Regions from separate parts of the Bacillus infantis NRRL B-14911 genome, predicted to be linked through region 1. Evidence: riboswitches for the same ligand, from Rfam matches in the RefSeq annotation. Region 1 holds a riboswitch; each other region holds the start of a gene.
The links. A riboswitch is a leader RNA that binds a small molecule or an ion and turns the genes downstream of it on or off. The one in region 1 is predicted to bind lysine.
Positions count from the first base shown of each region.

Region 2: it holds a riboswitch for lysine, as region 1 does, so the genes downstream of both, N288_RS23825 (transporter substrate-binding domain-containing protein) here and N288_RS17970 (aspartate kinase) in region 1, are expected to answer to the same signal.
Region 3: it holds a riboswitch for lysine, as region 1 does, so the genes downstream of both, N288_RS19570 (Na+/H+ antiporter NhaC family protein) here and N288_RS17970 (aspartate kinase) in region 1, are expected to answer to the same signal.

Region 1 covers NC_022524.1:3,549,593-3,555,936, forward strand. Annotated here, with positions in the region: gene sdhB (succinate dehydrogenase iron-sulfur subunit) at 1-161, opposite strand, end outside; gene sdhA (succinate dehydrogenase flavoprotein subunit) at 165-1,925, opposite strand; gene N288_RS17960 (succinate dehydrogenase cytochrome b558 subunit) at 2,033-2,641, opposite strand; gene N288_RS17965 (YslB family protein) at 3,035-3,484, shown strand; gene N288_RS17970 (aspartate kinase) at 3,597-4,829, opposite strand; lysine riboswitch at 4,976-5,155, opposite strand; gene uvrC (excinuclease ABC subunit UvrC) at 5,225-6,344, opposite strand, start outside.
Region 2 covers NC_022524.1:4,802,424-4,808,767, reverse strand. Annotated here, with positions in the region: gene N288_RS24450 (right-handed parallel beta-helix repeat-containing protein) at 1-951, shown strand, start outside; gene N288_RS23830 (DUF2711 domain-containing protein) at 1,092-1,778, shown strand; lysine riboswitch at 1,861-2,044, shown strand; gene N288_RS23825 (transporter substrate-binding domain-containing protein) at 2,147-2,986, shown strand; gene N288_RS23820 (amino acid ABC transporter permease) at 3,051-3,782, shown strand; gene N288_RS23815 (amino acid ABC transporter ATP-binding protein) at 3,800-4,537, shown strand; gene N288_RS23810 (GNAT family N-acetyltransferase) at 4,675-5,157, shown strand; gene N288_RS23805 (GNAT family N-acetyltransferase) at 5,170-5,607, shown strand; gene N288_RS23800 (DMT family transporter) at 5,697-6,344, shown strand, end outside.
Region 3 covers NC_022524.1:3,863,411-3,869,754, reverse strand. Annotated here, with positions in the region: gene N288_RS19590 (bifunctional metallophosphatase/5'-nucleotidase) at 1-1,154, shown strand, start outside; gene N288_RS19585 (YunC family protein) at 1,218-1,520, shown strand; gene N288_RS19580 (HD-GYP domain-containing protein) at 1,703-2,809, shown strand; gene yunB (sporulation protein YunB) at 2,870-3,619, shown strand; lysine riboswitch at 3,685-3,889, shown strand; gene N288_RS19570 (Na+/H+ antiporter NhaC family protein) at 4,033-5,607, shown strand; gene N288_RS19565 (sodium-dependent transporter) at 5,938-6,344, shown strand, end outside.

The DNA.
Region 1 (6,344 bases):
CTCTCCCCTTTGGAATTTACCGGATTACGGCGGATTTCCATCAGTGCTGAGATAACGTTCATATTCGGGCGGTAAGCCAGTTTGAACTCTTCTTGATAAGGGGCTGAATCAGGCGAGTCCTGCCGGGTGATTTGAAATGTAACTGTTTTGTTTTCAGACATCGTTTATTTTCCCCCTTTCTTCTTCGTGTAATCACGTTTACGAGGCGTGATCAGGCCTGTATCTACTTCCTCGTAATGGAATTGTGGCGCTGAATCAGGACCAGCGAACTTTGCCATGGTCGTTTTCAGGAACTCATCATCATTACGGTCAGGAAATTCAGGCTTATAGTGAGCCCCGCGGCTTTCATTCCGGTTATAGGCACCAATTGTGATGACCCTGGCAAGCTGCAGCATGTTTTGAAGCTGGCGTGTGAAGACAGCTCCCTGATTGCTCCATTTTGCTGTGTCATTGATATTGATATTTTTATAGCGTTCAAGCAATTCTACGATTTTTTCATCAGTTTTCAATAGCTTATCATTATGGCGGACAACCGTTACATTATCTGTCATCCATTCGCCCAGCTCTTTATGGAGAACATATGCATTCTCTGTTCCATTAAGGGACATGATGCTGCTCCATTTTTCTTCTTCCTGTCTGACATACCTGTCGAAAACGGAAGACGAAACATCTTCTGCACTCTTTTCAAGGCCGGCGATATATTCGAGTGCTTTCGGACCTGCAACCATTCCGCCGTAGATGGCAGACAGAAGTGAGTTGGCGCCCAGGCGGTTTGCACCATGCTGGGAATAATCGCACTCCCCTGCTGCAAATAAACCTGGGATATTCGTCATCTGATCATAATCTACCCACAGTCCGCCCATCGAATAGTGTACGGCAGGGAAAATTTTCATAGGTACCTTGCGAGGGTCATCCCCCATGAATTTTTCATAGATTTCAATGATTCCGCCTAGCTTGATGTCAAGCTCTTTAGGATCTTTATGGGACAGGTCAAGATAAACCATGTTCTCGCCATTGATGCCAAGCTTCTGATTGACGCAGACATCGAATATTTCACGTGTGGCGATATCACGCGGCACCAGGTTTCCGTAGGCAGGATATTTCTCCTCCAGGAAGTACCATGGCTTTCCATCTTTATAGGTCCATACACGGCCGCCTTCACCGCGTGCCGATTCACTCATCAGGCGCAGTTTGTCATCCCCCGGGATGGCTGTCGGGTGGATCTGGATGAATTCGCCGTTTGCATAATATGCTCCCTGCTGATATACGATCGATGCAGCAGACCCTGTGTTGATGACAGAGTTGGTTGATTTTCCGAAGATGATGCCCGGGCCTCCGGTTGCCATGATCACAGCATCCCCTGAGAACGATTTAATCTCCATGGATGTGAGATTTTGAGCAATTACCCCGCGGCAAATGCCTTCATCATCGACGACAGAGCCAAGGAACTCCCAGCCTTCATATTTTGTTACAAGGCCAGCCACCTCATGGCGGCGCACCTGCTCATCCAATGCGTACAAAAGCTGCTGGCCGGTCGTGGCGCCTGCAAATGCTGTACGGTGATGCTGGGTTCCGCCGAAGCGCCTGAAGTCCAGCAGTCCTTCCGGTGTACGGTTGAACATGACGCCCATGCGGTCCAATAAATGGATGATTCCCGGCGCTGCTTCAGTCATGGCCTTTACAGGCGGCTGATTGGCAAGGAAATCTCCCCCGTAAACCGTATCATCGAAATGCTCCCAAGGTGAATCCCCTTCACCCTTTGTGTTGACCGCTCCATTAATACCGCCCTGGGCACAAACAGAGTGAGAACGTTTAACCGGGACAAGAGAAAATAATTCAACCGGAGTCCCTGATTCTGCTACTTTAATTGTTGCCATCAAGCCGGCCAGTCCGCCGCCGACAACGATTACTTTTCCTTTACTCATCATGGCTCACTCCCTCAATACTAGTACAGCTCTATTTCAAACTAAGCCTAAGCGCATTTTCCCCTGCGCTATGCTGAAAATTACAAGATTTAAGCACTCTGAAACTCTTAAACAAATGCCGTGATTGCGCGGATCCCAACGATGGAAAGGGCAATGAAAATTGCGATTGTAACATAAGTGGAAATCAGCTGTGAACGAGGAGTAACGGTGATTCCCCAGCTTACTGCGAAAGACCACAAACCGTTTGCAAAGTGGAATATTGTAGAAATAACGCCGACAATGTAGAACCAGAACATAAACGGATTCGACAAAATATTCTCCATCATCTGGAAGTTGACATCTGCGCCAAAAGCGGCAGCAACCCTTGTCTCCCACACATGCCAGGTAATGAAAATAAGCGTCACTACACCGGAAACACGCTGGAGAAGGAACATCCAGTTGCGGAAAAATCCGAATCTGCCAGCATTATTCTTAGCAGTAAAAGCAATATAAAGGCCATAGATCGCGTGGAACAGCAAAGGCAGGAAGATGACTACAGTTTCTAAGACATATCTGAATGGAAGCTGCTCCATAAAGTGTGCTGCCTTGTTAAACGACTCTTCTCCTCCTGTTGCAAAATGGTTCACTACAAGGTGCTGAACAAGAAACAGCCCAACTGGAATGACCCCAAGTAATGAATGCAGTCTGCGATTGAAAAACTCCCGATTACCTGCCATTGATTTACCCCCCCTGAATTTTGAAGAAATGATGAAAGGCCTTTTCTATGAAAATATTATTTCTGGAAAACAGGTCCTTTCCATCATCGAGAAAATGTTAATTATTCATTTTCTTACAATTAAGTGACATGTCCATTTTACTCCCATCGGAATAGAGCGTCAAGAAAACGGATACATAAAATATATGATATAAATAAAATTTTTAAAATATATTGATATTATATAAAGAACGAAAATCCTCTATTTGGCTATGATTCCTTATGTATAGGAGAATATATTGAAATAGCATTTTTTTCTTATAGGACTGAAGCTGTTTTTTCTTGAATCAGTGCTTTATTTTTATCTGGATTGTATATAATAGAATCATAGAAAGAGGGGAGACGATTGAGCAATATGACATCTGCAGAAACAAAGGCTGAGCACGGGCCGGAAACCGTCCCTGCTTTCGGCTATGAATTGATCCGGGAAGAGATTCTTACCGATATGCTCGGCAAGGATGCAGCCGAAATACTTTATTGGGCCGGCAAAAGGCTGGCAAGGAAATACCCGCTTGAATCGATGGAAGCAGTCATTGAGTTTTTTGAAAACGCCGGATGGGGAAATCTTGCTGTAAAAGAAGAAAAAAGGAGCGAAATGGAGCTCCAGCTTTCAAGCCCATTGTTCGCCAGGCGCTTTAAGGAAAATCCAGATTGCACTTTTCAGCTCGAAGCCGGTTTTCTTGCACAGCAGCTGGAATCCCAGAAAGAACTGCTCTCTGAAGCCTTTGAGCATCCCAAAAAAAGGGGCGGCCTTGTCCTTTTCACAGTGAAGTGGGATAAAAAAGACCGCATCAGCCCGCTATAATGGATAAGCTGCTGTAAGCATAAAAGAAGGGATGGCACGAAGCGCGGCGCGCATCCGGGAGGAGATCCTTCCCCGATGCATCCAGCCCGGCGCCTCTGCCATCTTTTTTGATTTACACGTTCCTCGCCGGAGTGCCTGACAGTTCGAACGCTTCGTGGAGGGCTTCCACCGCTTTGACCATAGAGCTGTCACTGATGACCGTTGACACCTTGATCTCTGAAGTGCTGACCATCTTGACCTGGATCCCATTTGAAGAAAGCACTTCGAACATCTCCGCTGCCACCCCAGGATTCGACACCATTCCCGAACCGACAATAGACACTTTTGCAAGTCCTGATTCTGATTCAATCCGGTCATATTTCAGTGTATCCCGATTGTTCTCCAGAACCTTAAGCGTTTCTTCCAGATCATCATTTTTAATTGAAAAAGACAGGCTTCCTGTTTGTCCTTCAGCAACACTCTGAATAATGATGTCAACATTGATGTGATGCGCAGCAAGTGTCGTGAAGACAGTGGACAGGCCCTTCAGGCTGTCCTCCAGCCCGAGGATCGCTACCTTGGTGATCGCATTTTCAAAAGCTACTCCCCGTACAACTAAATTTTCTTCCATCGTTGGCTCCTCCTCAATGATCGTTCCTCTTTCCCTTTCAGTGCTTGATCTGACTTCAAGCGGCACTTCATAATTCTTGGCAAATTCCACTGCCCTCGGATGAAGCACACCTGCACCGAGATTCGCAAGCTCAAGCATTTCGTCATATGACAGGGACTGCAGCTTCCTTGCTCCTTTTACATAGCGCGGGTCAGTCGTATAGACGCCTGTCACATCTGTATAAATATCGCACTTATCCGCTTTCAGCACTGCTGCCAGCGCCACTGCCGTTGTATCTGAGCCGCCGCGTCCAAGGGTGGAAATGCTCCCATCTTCTGTTACTCCCTGGAATCCGGCAACCACGACGATCTTTCCTTGATTAAGCTGATTTTGGATTTTCTCCGGATCTATATGTACAATCCTTGCGTTCCCATGCACAGCCTCAGTTTCTATTCCTGCCTGCCATCCAGTGAAGGAGATGCTTTCATAGCCTTTTTCGTTCAAAGCCATGCTCAAAAGGCTGATTGTCACCTGTTCACCTGTTGTAAGGAGCATATCCATTTCACGCTTGCTGGGCGAAGCAGAAATTTCCCTGGCCAGGCCTACAAGCTGGTCAGTCGTTTTCCCCATTGCAGATACAACAACGACTACGTCATTGCCTCTCTCTTTTTCTTCAATTGCGCGCTCTGCTGCATTCATGATTCTTTCTGTGCTGCCAACAGAAGTCCCTCCGAATTTCTGGACAATTAATCCCATCGTTTCTCCTTCTTTCATCTGGATATCGTTTTTCCGGCCGCCTGACATGTAAAAGAGAGGTTATCCATTGCTGATTTGAACACAAAAAAGCAATGAGAATAACCATCCCATTGCTGTGTTTTAAATACATATAAAATATGCCCACACAGTGAGATAGCTCTCCAAGACGGCGCTGTCTTGACAATCCAGTATTTATTCAATACAGGACCAGAAAAGAAAGAAATGAGACTTCCTTTTCTTCGGCAAACATTCCCTTTCAAAGCTTTTCACGGAAACTCATCTTTCTCCAAGCTTTTACTGATGAAGTTTGCACCTCTACCTTCACTTTAATGCTATAAAGTGATATTGCTATAAAGTTGAAATCATTATATCATAGCGTTTTTTTTATATCAATGCTATTCAGATAATTTATTTTTTAATTCCTGTGCGACATTAGCCGGAATTCCGATAGCTGTAAATTCATCCAAACCGGCTTCTTTCATTTTCTTTACGGATCCGAAGGTTTTCAAAAGCAGCTTCTTTCTCTTCTCGCCAATTCCGGGAATGTCATCCAACAATGACTGGAAGGCGCTTTTTCCGCGGAGCTGCCGGTGGAAGGTGATGGCGAAGCGGTGGACTTCATCCTGGATGCGCTGAAGCAGATAAAACTCCTGGCTGTTCCGCTCAAGCGGTATGATTTCCAGCGGATTCCCATACAAGAGCTGGGAAGTCCTGTGCTTCTCATCCTTGGCAAGGCCGGATATCGGGATATCAAGCCCGAGCTCATTTTCAAGTACATCCCTGACCGATTCAATATGGCCTTTCCCGCCGTCGACAATAATAAGATCCGGAATGGGCAGACCTTCTTTAAGCACCCTGGTGTACCGCCTCCGGACAGCCTCGCGCATGGATTCATAATCATCCGGTCCCTTGACTGTCTTGATCTTATATTTCCTGTATTCGCGCTTTTCCGGTTTGCCGTCTATGAATACAATCATGGCAGAAACCGGGTCAGTGCCCTGGATATTCGAGTTATCAAAAGCTTCAATGCGGTGCGGTGTATAAATGCCCAGCTGCCTGCCAAGATTTTCAACCGCTTTGATCGTCCGTTCCTCATCCCGTTCTATAAGGGAGAACTTCTCCTGGAGGGCAATCCTGGCATTTTTCCCTGCCAGCTTGACCAGATCTTTCTTCTGGCCGCGCTGCGGTTTGAGCACCTTTACTTCCAGGAGCTTTTCTGCCATTTCTTCATTGACCGTATCCGGCACCAGAATTTCACGCGGTTTAAAATGGTTTGCCTTTGTATAGAACTGGCCCATGAAGGTAAGCATTTCTTCCTCAGGCTCCCCGTAAACCGGGAACAGCGAAACATCTCTTTCAATCAGCTTCCCCTGTCTGATAAAAAAGACCTGGACGCACATCCAGCCCTTATCGACGGCAAAGCCGAATACATCGCGGTCAGTAAAATCGGTCGATGTCATTTTCTGTTTTTCCATCGTCGCTTCAATATGGGCGATCTGGTCCCTCAGTTCCTTC
Region 2 (6,344 bases), 1.3 Mb from region 1:
AATGAAATCTCTGAGATCAGGCATGCGAGTGCCTCTGCACCGGCCATTGGCATTTCTATTGAGGGCACCTCTCAGCAGCAGCTTGCCAATGACGTAACCCTTGAGGGTAACCGGGTTTACAATATTCAAGCCCTGAGTGAAGAAAGTACTGCGGTCGCTGTGAAAAGAGAAACGGCAAATGTCCTTGTACGGGGGAATAGAATTGAGGCACCTGAGGGAGGTGCTGCCAATGTGAAGAGAGGCATCGCGACAAGCCCGGAAGTAAGAGGCCGGGTAGAAATCGCGGAAAATGCCGTTAAAGGGGCCACTGATGCCGGAATGAGGCTCGGAAGCCCGGCAGAACAAGTGGTGACAAGGAACGAGATTCTAGAAAACAGAATTGGCATCTTCGTCGAGGCTACTGCAGTGACACCGCCAGTGATTCAGCTTAATACATTCAGCGGCAATGAAGAGTGGGGGTTATTCAACGCCTCTGCTGTAACTGTCAATGCGGAAAACAATTACTGGGGACCTGCCGGGCCGAACACACCTGGCGGGGATGACATCGGAGGGCCGGGCCCGGTTGAGTTCATTCCTTTCCTGCGGGTGCCGCCTGGAGTGCCGTTCGTTACTACCGGGCCGATTGCCAACCTGCCCTCAGCAGACCGGCCGATTAGCCAGCTGTATGTTGTAATTGAGAACGTCAGTGACACGGAAGAAACGGTCAGGATCGAGGGCTATTATCTGACTGACACCCAGAATCTCTATGTGCTGGAGCTGAACCCGCTTGCGCCGGAAAGCTCACCGGGCTCCACCATCACAAGAACCTATTATGCCAACTTTGATTTATTTGAACTCAGGTTCTTCCCTTCCAGTGACAGAGTCCTGATTTCTGTCTGGGGACTGGACCCCGATGGCCAGCTGGCCGGAAAGCGGAACCTGGTAAATAATGAATTGACCAGGTTCAGCTAAGGAAAAATTGAGCCGGGGGGACAGGTCCTCTGGCCCGTTTGGGCCAAGGGACCTGTCCCCCTGGCCTGTCACCATTTTGTGTTACCTTTTCCTCGCTCCTTCGTTTAATAAGTGAACGAATAAAAGCGAGGTGGCAGTCTATGTTAAATTACTTATGGCTGGATCACTGTTCCCCAATTCTCGGACAGCTCCCGGCACCGTTCAGGTCCTGTGCGATCCTGCTTCATCCCTTTGTCAGGATGCCTGCCGGCTGGACAGCGGCACAGCCTGATTCAGAGGACGTTTTTTTAAGTGGAGAAGAGGCCCTGGAAAAAGGCCAGCCTGTACCATGGCAAAAGGTGATGAAGGACAGCGGGCTGAATTCACTTGATGAACTGGCACTCGCCCTGCAGACGGCGATTGTGGGATTGAGGAAAGAGTATGCACGGAAGGATTTAGCCGAAGCTCTGGATAATTATATGGATCCGGACCTTTATTTGCCGCCAGAGGACCAGACATCTGTATTTCTGTTGGGGAGTCTGTTGAATGTTCTTGGGTCAAAGCAGGCGGAAAGCATTTATTATTCCAGCCCCATCCCGTTGACAGAAGGTTCCATGCCGTTAAAGGAAGCTGCTCCTTTAGGGATTCTCGGGCTTTCAAATGCGGAGCTGATCATCACCGATCAGCAGATGGATTACGCTTTTATGAGTGTAATAGATTCTTTCATCACACTGTTTCTGGCCAAAGAGACTGATATAGAGCACATCATCCGGTCCAGCAAATGGGAAGCTATCATCTGCGGCAATAATACCTGCTTGAATTGGTACCTCCAGGAAAATCATACCTGACATAGTGCCCAGGACGAAGGATTGACAGATTATTTATATAGTTGTAGACTATTAGAGAAAATTAAATAAGACCTCACTTTACCAGTGAGGTAGAGGCGCGGTGTTTAACAGTCTTTAGCGGAGCTTGAGAAGCGATGATGCTAGGGAGAAGGAAATATCGCCGAAGCGGGCACATATATCTCAGTATTGCCTGCTGGGTCTGCAGTTAAGAGCTGCAGGACTGTCTCAATGGGCTTCCCGGCTTATTGAGTTGTGCTATCTCATTTAGGGAAAAAAAGAGGACTTATGGGCATATGTATATAACGACCTAAGTTAATCTTAGGTCGTTTTTATTTTGTTCTCATCATACAAATATAGGGGGAGAAAACATGAAAAAAGCTTCATTATTTTTAGCGGGTATGCTTTCGGCAGTCCTTTTGCTGGCCGGCTGCGGATCAAGCACAAGTTCAGGTTCAGATTCAGGGTCATCGGAAAGTGATACGTTCAAGGTTGGCCTGGAGGCAGGCTACGCTCCGTTCAACTGGACGCAGAAAGATGATTCCAATGGCGGTGTAAAAATCAAAGGCTCTGCTGAATATGCGGGCGGCTATGATGTTGAAATTGCAAAGAAGATCGCTGACGGGCTTGGCAAGGAATTAGAAATCGTTAAGACAGAATGGGATGGCCTTGTGCCGGCGCTGACGTCAGGCAAGATCGATGCCATCATTGCGGGGATGTCGCCAACGGCAGAGCGCAAAGAGACGATCGATTTCTCTGAGAACTACTATAACTCCCAGCTAGTTATGGTCGTGAAAAAAGGCGGAAAATACGAAAACGCGACTAGCCTCAATGACTTTAACGGAGCTAAAATCACAGCTCAATTGAATACATTCCACTATTCCGTGATTGACCAGATCGATGGTGTGTCCAAAGAAACAGCGATGGACAATTTCCCTGCGATGAGGGTTGCATTGGAATCCGGAATCATTGATGGATACGTGTCTGAGCGTCCTGAGGCAGTCAGTGCTTCTGCTGCCAATGACAATTTTGCGATGGTTGATTTTGAGGAAGGATTCGAAACTTCCGAAGATGATACAGCAATCGCTGTCGGGCTTGAAAAGGGCAGTGAACTCACAGAGAAAATCAACGAGATTTTAAAAGGCATTTCAGAAGAAGAGCGTACCACTATCATGGATGAAGCCATCCAGAACCAACCAGCAGCACAATAAGAAACGCATAGAGCCGGCTGTAAGCTTACAGTCGGTTTTATGATGAATATAGAGGGGGAGAAAGATGAGCTTCGATTGGATCGTTAGAATCATCTCTGAAAACTGGCCGATGTTCCTTCGGGGAGCTGGGATCACGCTTCTTATTTCCTTGATCGGAACTATCATCGGAGCCGGCATTGGCTTATTGGCGGGAGTGGTCCGGACCATCCCGGCACCAGAGCGCGGACCCAAAAAAATCTTGCTGAAGGTGATTAATTTCGTCCTTTCAGTATATATCGAATTTTTCCGCGGAACACCAATGATCGTCCAGGCGATGGTCATTTATTATGGATCTGCTTTGGCATTCGGCGTTGACATCAATGTCCTGGCAGCGGCCATCATTGTTGTATCCATCAATACAGGGGCCTATATGGCTGAAATCGTCCGAGGCGGAATTGTTTCCATTGATAAAGGGCAGTTTGAAGCAGCCCAGGCCATCGGGATGAATCATTATCAGACGATGTGGAATGTCGTGCTCCCGCAGGTCATCCGCAATATCTTGCCGGCAACAGGCAACCACTTTGTCATCAATATCAAAGACACATCTGTCCTTAATGTTATATCAGTATCGGAACTATACTTTATGACCAAATCAGTAGCAGGGAATAATTTTAGATACTTTGAGTCATTCTTTGTGGCATGCGTGATTTATTTTGTCATGACATTCATTGTTACAAGAATCCTGCGTTATTTTGAACGGAAATTAGACGGCCCTGACAATTTCGATTTGCTGGGCAAAGGTGAAAATAATCTGTAAGGGAAGGGGGAGCGGCTATGGAAAAAGTCATTGAAGTTCAGCACTTAAGCAAATCCTTCGGCACAAATCTGGTATTGAAGGACATTGATTTTTCAGTCAGAAAAGGAGAGGTGGTCACGATTATCGGCTCCTCGGGATCCGGGAAATCGACCCTCCTTCGCTGCATTAACCTGCTGGAGAAGCCAAGCGGCGGCCAGATTATCTATAATGGCGAGAACATCCTCGACGATAAGCATGATATTTTTGCTTACCGCCAGAACTTAGGGATGGTGTTCCAGCAATTCAACCTCTTCAATAATCATAATGTCCTGAATAATTGTGTGGTTGGCCAGGTCAAGGTGCTGAAACGCTCTAAGGAAGAAGCGGAAAAAGTCGCCATGAAATATTTGAAAGTGGTGGGCATGGATCAATATGTCAATGCCAAGCCAAGGCAGTTGTCAGGCGGGCAAAAGCAGCGTGTCGCCATTGCGCGGGCACTGTCCATGGAGCCTGATGTGATGCTGTTCGATGAGCCGACATCGGCCCTTGACCCGGAGATGGTGGGAGAAGTCCTGAAAGTCATGAAGGAACTGGCCGGTTCCGGTCAAACGATGCTGATCGTTACCCATGAAATGGAATTCGCTAAAGAAGTATCCGACCGCGTCGTCTTTATGGACAAAGGAGTCATTGCGGAAGAAGGAAGTCCTGAACAGATCTTCAATAACCCTGATCAGGAGCGGACCAGGGAATTTTTGAAGCGGACATTGAAAGTGTAAAAGAGCCGGGGGGACAGGTCCCGTGGCCCGTTTTGGGCCATGGGACCTGTCCCCCTGGCTTATCTTTTTTGTATAGCAGGATTTCGCTTATGGAGCGGTGAATATACAGAAGATGCCGGCCAGAGGAGTGCAAAGGGATGGAATACGAAATCATCAAAGCAGGAGCGGAGCATGAGGAAGCGCTCCAGAATTTATTGCAGTTTTATATTTATGACTTTTCCGAGTTTATCGATGCATATGTCGAAGAGAATGGAAGATTCAGCGAGTATCCGCTGAGCGGCTATTGGACGGAAGAGGGCCATTTCCCCTATATAATTAAGCTGGATGAGCGCTATGCCGGTTTTGTGCTGGTGACAGAAGACAGCCAGGCTCTTTCCATCAACGAGTTTTTTATTTTAAAAAAATACCGCCGGGAAGGCCTTGGGAAGCAGGTGGCGAAGGATATCTTTGGGCTGCATAAAGGCAGGTGGGAGATTTTCCAGATCGAGAAAAACAAGCCCGCCCAAGGGTTTTGGCGGTGTGTGATAGATGAATATACAAACGGGGATTTTACGGAGCGGGAGGATGAGCATAAGCGGGTCATACAAGAGTTTGTCAGCGGAACAAAGCAAAATACATAAATGCAGGGAGATATGATGATTTTTTTAAAAGAAGTAGACAGACATAATTTTTTTGATGTGATTGATTTAAAGGTAGCTGAAGAGCAAAAGTCATTTGTCGCAACGAATCTGTTCTCGCTGGCACAGGCGAAGGCATTTCCAGAGTGCAACTGCCTGGCAATCTACCATGAGGAAAAGCTGGTAGGATTTACGATGTACTGCATGGATTTTGACGATAAGGAATATTGGATCTACCGATTGATGATTGACGCCAAATATCAGTCCAAAGGCTATGGGAAAGCGGCGATGGAGAAGCTGATTGAGCTGATTAAGGAGGACAAGGACCACCAAGTGATCTATTTAAGCTTTGAGCCGGAGAACGACCGGGCGAAGGAAATGTATGAAAAGCTTGGATTTGAGGCTGACGGCCGGGTGATTGATGGGGAGATTGTTTATAGGCTGGGTTATTAAGACGGAGTTGGGCCGGGGGGACAGGTCCCTTGGCCCATTTTGGGCCAGAGGACCTGTCCCCATGGCCTTTGAAAGGTGGAGAATCAAGCATGGACAGGCGTAAGGGAATACTTCTTGTTATGACGGGCGCGATGTTTTGGGGAATTGGCGGTACAGCGGCCAAGAAGCTTTTTCAGGATTTTCAGATTGATGTGGATTGGCTGGTGACCGTCCGGCTGCTCATTGCAGGGGTTTTGCTTTTAGCCGTCCAATACTTTGCAAAAGATCGTGCCCAGATCCTTGGTGTGTGGAAAAAGAAGAGTTCGGCTCTTCGTTTGATTATTTTTGGTCTGCTCGGAATGCTTGCTGTCCAATACACCTATATGGCATCGATTGAGCATGGAAATGCTGCGGTGGCAACGCTTCTGCAGTATTTGGCCCCTGTGATGATCATCTTATACCTGGTCCTCCGCAAACAAACGGTGCTGACGCGGGGAGATTTGCTGACCATCGCTTTGGCTTTGTTCGGAAGCTTCTTCTTGCTGACGAACGGCTCCATCTCGCATTTATCTGTGCCGGTGCCAGCGGTCGTATGGGGAGTTTTGTCCGGGGCGGCTTTGGCCTTTTATACGCTGTATGCTGTGCCGCTGCTTAAGGAATACGATTCCCTTGTCATTGTCGGGTGGGCAATGGTGATTGGCGGGCTCGCGCTGAGCTTTGTCCATCCTCCCTGGCGAATGGACATTCTGAGCTTTACG
Region 3 (6,344 bases), 310 kb from region 1:
ACCTGCTCAATCAGGCAGGCTGCACTGCTGCTGCCATCGGCAATAATGAAGGAATTACCCTTCCTTTTGACTCTCTTGACACTCTCTATGAGAAAGCGGGTTTTGATGTTATCACCGCCAACCTTTTTTACAAAGATGGAAGGCGGCCGGACTGGGCTAAACCTTATGCAATTTATGAGACTGTAAGCGGACTTAAGGTGGCTGCTGCCGGTGCAACAGCAAACTATGAACATTTCTATGATTTGCTCGGCTGGAAGCTGACAGACCCCTTTGAAGAGCTTCGAAAGGTACTTGCAGAGGTAAGGGGACAGGCCGATATTATCGTCATCCTGTCACATCTGGGCATTCATGATGATGAAAGGCTGGCGGCGGAATTTCCGGAAGCCGATGTGATTCTTGGCGGCCATACCCATCATATTCTGCATGAAGGGAAAATGGCGGAAGGCTGCCTGCTGGCAGCCGCCGGCAAGCACGGGTTTTATGCCGGGCATGTTATGCTCGAAATAGACACGGAAACGAAAACAGTCATCGGCAAAAAGGCGCAGCTGTATGATACAAATGAGCTGCCATCTGCTGATGATGAAGAGCATATCATTGAAAATCTTTATCGGAAGGGAAAAAGCCTCCTTGATGTACCGGCAGCACCTCTGCCAAACGGCGGCATGAGCAAAAAGCAGCTTGCCATTCTTTTGTGTAAAGCACTGCAGGAGAAGTGCGGGGCGGATGCAGCCCTTCTTAATGAAGGCTTGATCCTTGAGGGGCTGGAAAAGAATGAGGCAACTCTGTATGACCTCCATAGAATCTGTCCGCATCCGATCAATCCAAGCAAAGTTGTGCTGACAGGGGCTGAGCTGAAGGAAGTGCTCCGGCATGCACAAAGTGATGAGTGGGAGCAGTTACAGGTCAAGGGACTTGGTTTCCGCGGTACCCTCATGGGAAGAATGATCAGTACCGGTGCAGAAATGGATACTTCGGGGAATATGCAGATTGGCGGTCATGTGCTCGACAATGAAAAAAGCTATTCCCTTGCTATCCCGGACATGTTTACATTCGGTCCCTTTTTCCCTGAAATCCGCAGGGCTGCCGAAAAGGAATATTTCTTTCCCGATTTCCTGCGGCATCTGCTGGAATGGAAACTGCAGCAGCTTCAGTAATATACGGGCACCCTTTTTCTTTTGCTGACATAATCTGTTATGAAGCGAAAGGAGTGGATACTTATGATGGAACTGTCACCTGTCATCATCGACGGCCATACCTTTTTAAGCGTATCCGTTCAGCTGCCGAAAACGACCCTGCTCGCTGTCTCGAGCGAAAAGGGCTATATTATGTGCGGAGCGCTGGACATCGCCCTGCTCAATGAAAAGCTGAAGGACCGGAAAGTGATTGCTGGAAGGGCTGTTGGTGTCCGCACGATCGAGCAGCTCCTGGAGGCACCGCTGGAATCGGTGACCTTTGAGGCTGAAGAACTTGGAATCCATAAAGGCATGATCGGCAAGGACGCCCTGCTGAAAATGCTGTAGAGAGCCAGCCGCAGCAGGCGGCTCTTTTTTTTTCTTTAACGGAGCATTCCACTCCAAATAGAAGCCGAAGATACTTACTTATGCAAAGATTACCATTATCAGTCGTATTTTGTAGAATTTTCTACTATAATGTGGATAGGATGAAGGACGTAAATTGAGACAGAAATGATTGGAGCTTTTATATGAGATTAGTAGCTACCTCATCAGTACATCCGGGGGCCATTCTTGCAAAAGCGGTTTTAAGCGATAAGGGTGTTGTGCTTGTCAGCGACGGAGTGGAGCTTTCGGAGAAGCTGCTTGCAAGGCTCGGGGATCTTGGCGTCACCTATATATATGTAAAAGACCCGAGGACAGATGATATAGAATCCGGCAGCTCGATCGATTCGGCGATGAAAAGGAAAGCGGTATCTTCCATTGAGGAAACTTTTACCCAGATAAAGAAAGGGAACAAGCTGTCAGACTCGATCATTATTGAAAAATCATCGAAAAGCTTTAAACAGATCATCAGGGATCTGGTGCAGCAGATTAATGATAATAAAGATCTGTTTGGCATATTGGCGGACGTGTGTACATATGACAGTTATATTTTCTCCCATTCGCTGAATGTGACGCTCTATTCCCTGGCGATCGGCATAGAGCTGAAGCTGAAGCCGCAGGAGCTGGATATGCTGGGGATCGGGGCTATTCTCCATGATGTCGGCAAAATGAAGGTGCCCTCTGAAATTCTCTTTAAGACGGGAAAGCTGACAGAAGATGAATTTGCAGAAATCCAAAAGCATGCAGAAGCAGGCTTTGAAATTTTGCGCAGGGTACATACATTGCCTCTCCTTGCTGCCCATTGCGCCTTTCAGCATCATGAACGGCTGAACGGCAGCGGCTACCCAAGGAGGCTGGTGGAAGATGAAATCCATCTGTTTGCCAAAATCATTGCCGTCGCTGATGTATTCGATGCCGTCACCTCCAACCGTGTATACAGGGGGGCCATGCTGCCGCATGAGGGGCTCGAGATATTGTATGCAGGCTCAGGGAAACAATTTGATACGGCTGTGGTAGAAGCTTTCCGGCGGTCTGTTGCTGTCTATCCTTCCGGGATGATGGTCCATTTGAATGATGGCAGGTCAGGAGTGGTGGTCCGCCAGAATAAAGGGGTGTCAGACAGGCCAGTCGTCCGCATCCTTGAAAAAGAGGGCCTTCCGGTTGAACCATTCGATCTCGACTTGTCAGAAGAGCTTACCGTGATTGTCACCGGCTGTGAAATGCGGATGCCGGAAACAGCAAATAAAATCTAAGTTTTTCTGCTAGTTCCCCCCTTTGCAGCATACATATAGCTTGTAAAGGGGGGATTTGCTTTGGCTAAATTCGGCGGCCGGCTCCCAAGGAAAGGCCCGCTTCCTTTCCGGTATGTTTTTCTGCTGACTTTTGTGTTTTTTATGTTCTCGACCGCAGCCGGAATATGGATCATCAATAAGGGGCTTGAACCTACCCTGATGAGCTACGCTGACTCTCAGACGAGGAAAATCGCATCGCTGGTCATTAACAATGCCATCAACAAAAAAATCACGAATGTAATGGACCTTGAGGACATGTTTGTTAAAAGCGGCGATGGCTCTGTCATTACCATTAATACTGAAAAGCTTAATCGTGTGAAGGCAGAGGTAACGGAACTTGTTCAGGACAATATAAAAAAATCTGAACAGGGAGACCTCTCATCATTGGAATCATTCACGGACATAGAGATTGAAACAAAGGGTTCAAAATCAGCAAATGGAATCATTTATTATGTGCCATTGGGCCAGGCAACCAAAAATGCGCTCTTGGGAAATCTCGGACCCCGTATCCCGGTCAAATTTAACTCTGTTGGGTCGGTAACTTCTAATTTCATCACCAAAAGAGAAGATCATGGAATCAATAATGTGTACGTGGAAGTGCTCGTCCGCCTGGATGTCCAGGTACAGATTATCATACCGTTTGCCACCAAAATAATCACCGTGCAGGAGGATGTCCCTGTCGCGATAGGAATAATACCGGGAGATGTGCCCCAATTCTATAACGGGGGCGGCGGTGATTCTGCCCCTTCCATTGAGCTGCCTGCTAATTAATGGATTTGCTAAAAAGAAGGGTGCCTGTTATAGTATTATAGAAATTAATATGACCTTATCATATCCGGTGGGGTAGAGGTGCAAAATTCAAGAGTAAGATGTGCGAGGATGACAACGTTGACCGCATCAGAAAGGGAATTTTTGCCGAAGCAATTGACATGTGTCCGCATTCCATTGCTGGGGCTGCTTTGAAGAAGGGCAGCACTGTCATTATAAAGGCAAAGCAGGTATATGCTTAGAAAAGCCTTATAATGGGGAGCTACAGATCGTGATGGAGAAACCTATTACTTAGAAAGAGTAATGATGGATTTTCTATCATTGCTCTTTTTTATTATCTGCAGCTGCACAGCAGCTGAAACTGCATCTTCGTCTGGAAGTTCCCCCCTGTCATCATACAAGGAGGAGGAGAGAAATTGGCAAACACGATATTTTCACTTTTGCCGCCGCTTGTGGCCATTTTAATGGTCGTTCTGACAAGAAGAGTATTGTTATCTTTAGGTGTCGGGATTATAACCGCTGCCTTCCTGCTTGCCGACTTTGGCATCGGGAAAACCCTGAGCATCATCTGGGAGGCCGTCAAAGGCATTTTTGTGGCTGAAGGAGCCCTGAATACCTGGAATGTATATATTATTTTATTTTTGCTGGTTCTTGGCATCATTACCGCTTTTATCAACATTTCCGGAGGAAGCCGCGCATTCGGGGAATGGGCGATGAAACGGGTGAAAACCCGGGCTGGAGCCCAGCTTGTCGGTGCAGTGCTTGGCATCATTATTTTCATAGATGATTATTTCAATGCACTGGCGGTCGGCCAGATCTCACGGCCGATAACGGACCGGCATAAAGTTTCAAGGGCAAAGCTTGCGTATCTGATTGATTCTACATCTGCTCCGGTATGTGTCGTTTCCCCTGTTTCAAGCTGGGGCGCCTATATTATTGCCCTTATCGGGACGATCCTTGCCGGTCATGGGGTGACAGAATACTCGGCATTCTCAGCTTTCATGCAGATGGTGCCGATGAACCTTTATGTATGGACTGCTCTTGCCATGGTATTCATTGTGGCATTCAGGAATATCCAAATCGGGCCGATGAAAGCCCATGAAGAGCGGGCTGTAAAAGAAGGACTGGTTCTGGATCCTGATAAGCCTGCTCCTGGAGAGCTGAAGGATGATCTTCCAACAAGCACAACCGGGTCAGTCGGAGATCTTGTCTGGCCGATCATTGCGTTGATTTTCGGAACAGTCGGCAGCATGGTCTGGACTGGATACACAGCAACAGAGGGAAGCGCAACGATCCTGAAGATCTTCGAAAATACCGATGTAGCGAAATCCCTGATCATCGGAAGCCTGATTGGGCTTGCTCTCACACTGCTGCTGTTCCTTCGCCAGGCTGTCGTATTGAAGGGAGTAAGTGCAGGCGTTTTCGGAAAAGGGATCTGGGAAGGAGTTAAATCCATGCTCCCTGCGGTCTATATTTTGATCTTTGCCTGGGCGATTGTTGATCTGATCGGCCAGCTGGAAACCGGGACCTATCTTGCAGGTGTCGTGGAAAACAGCAATATAAGCCTTTCACTGCTGCCAATCATATTGTTTGTGATTGCAGGGATCATGGCATTCAGTACAGGAACATCATGGGGCTCCTTTGGCATCCTGCTTCCTATTGCCGGCGACGTTGTAGCAGCGACCGATATTTCGCTTCTTCTGCCTGCAATGGCAGCCGTTTTGGCTGGAGCGGTATTTGGAGACCACTGTTCTCCTATTTCAGATACAACCATCCTTTCATCCACAGGGGCCGGGTGCAACCATATCGACCATGTGCTGACTCAGCTGCCGTATGCACTCATATCAGCGCTGATCGCAGCTGTGGGATACCTGGTGATCGGATTTACCGGCAGCACCATTTTTGCTTTAATTTCAGTGGCAGTCCTTTTAGCTGCCTTTGCCTTCATTGCGGGGCGCGGGCAGGGAACATCTGCTGAATTTACAGATTGATATTGAGAGGCATCCCGCATAGGGTGCCTCTTTTTTAATTGCCATTGGAAAGTGCATTCTGAAAAACGATTTATATGAAAATGCCAGAATTTCATGGATAGTCTATCCGGCGGGGGAATATTAGTATATTAAGGAGGTGGATGGGCATTAAGGGGCTTGGGAGTTATTATTTAAAAATAATAATTTTCAAAAAATAAAGCTTTGACACCGTAGGGAAATGTGGCTATACTATGTTTAGATTATACTAAAAAATCAGAAAATATAAAAGTTTCCAACTCTTGAGACGTGCATTTCAAAAGAACTGGAAATGAAATGGGGGTAAATTGAATTATGGATAATCGTCCTCAATGGGGAACGAGAGCAGGTTTCATTATGGCAGCTGTCGGATCAGCGATCGGGCTGGGGAATATATGGAGATTCCCTGCCGTGGCGTATGATAATGGAGGAGGAGCTTTCTTCTTTCCTTATCTGTTTGCACTTCTGACAGCAGGGATCCCAATTCTCATCCTTGAATTTACACTGGGCCATAAGTACCGCGGCTCCGCTCCGCTTACGTATGCAAGGCTGAACAAAAAATTTGAATGGCTCGGCTGGTGGCAGGTAGCTGTTTCCTTTGTCATCTCCACATATTATGCGGTCATCATTGCGTGGGCCATGTCATTTGCAGGGTTTTCCTTTAACCAGAATTGGGGAGATGACCCGAACGGTTTCTTTTTCGGAGAATATCTTAAGCTTTC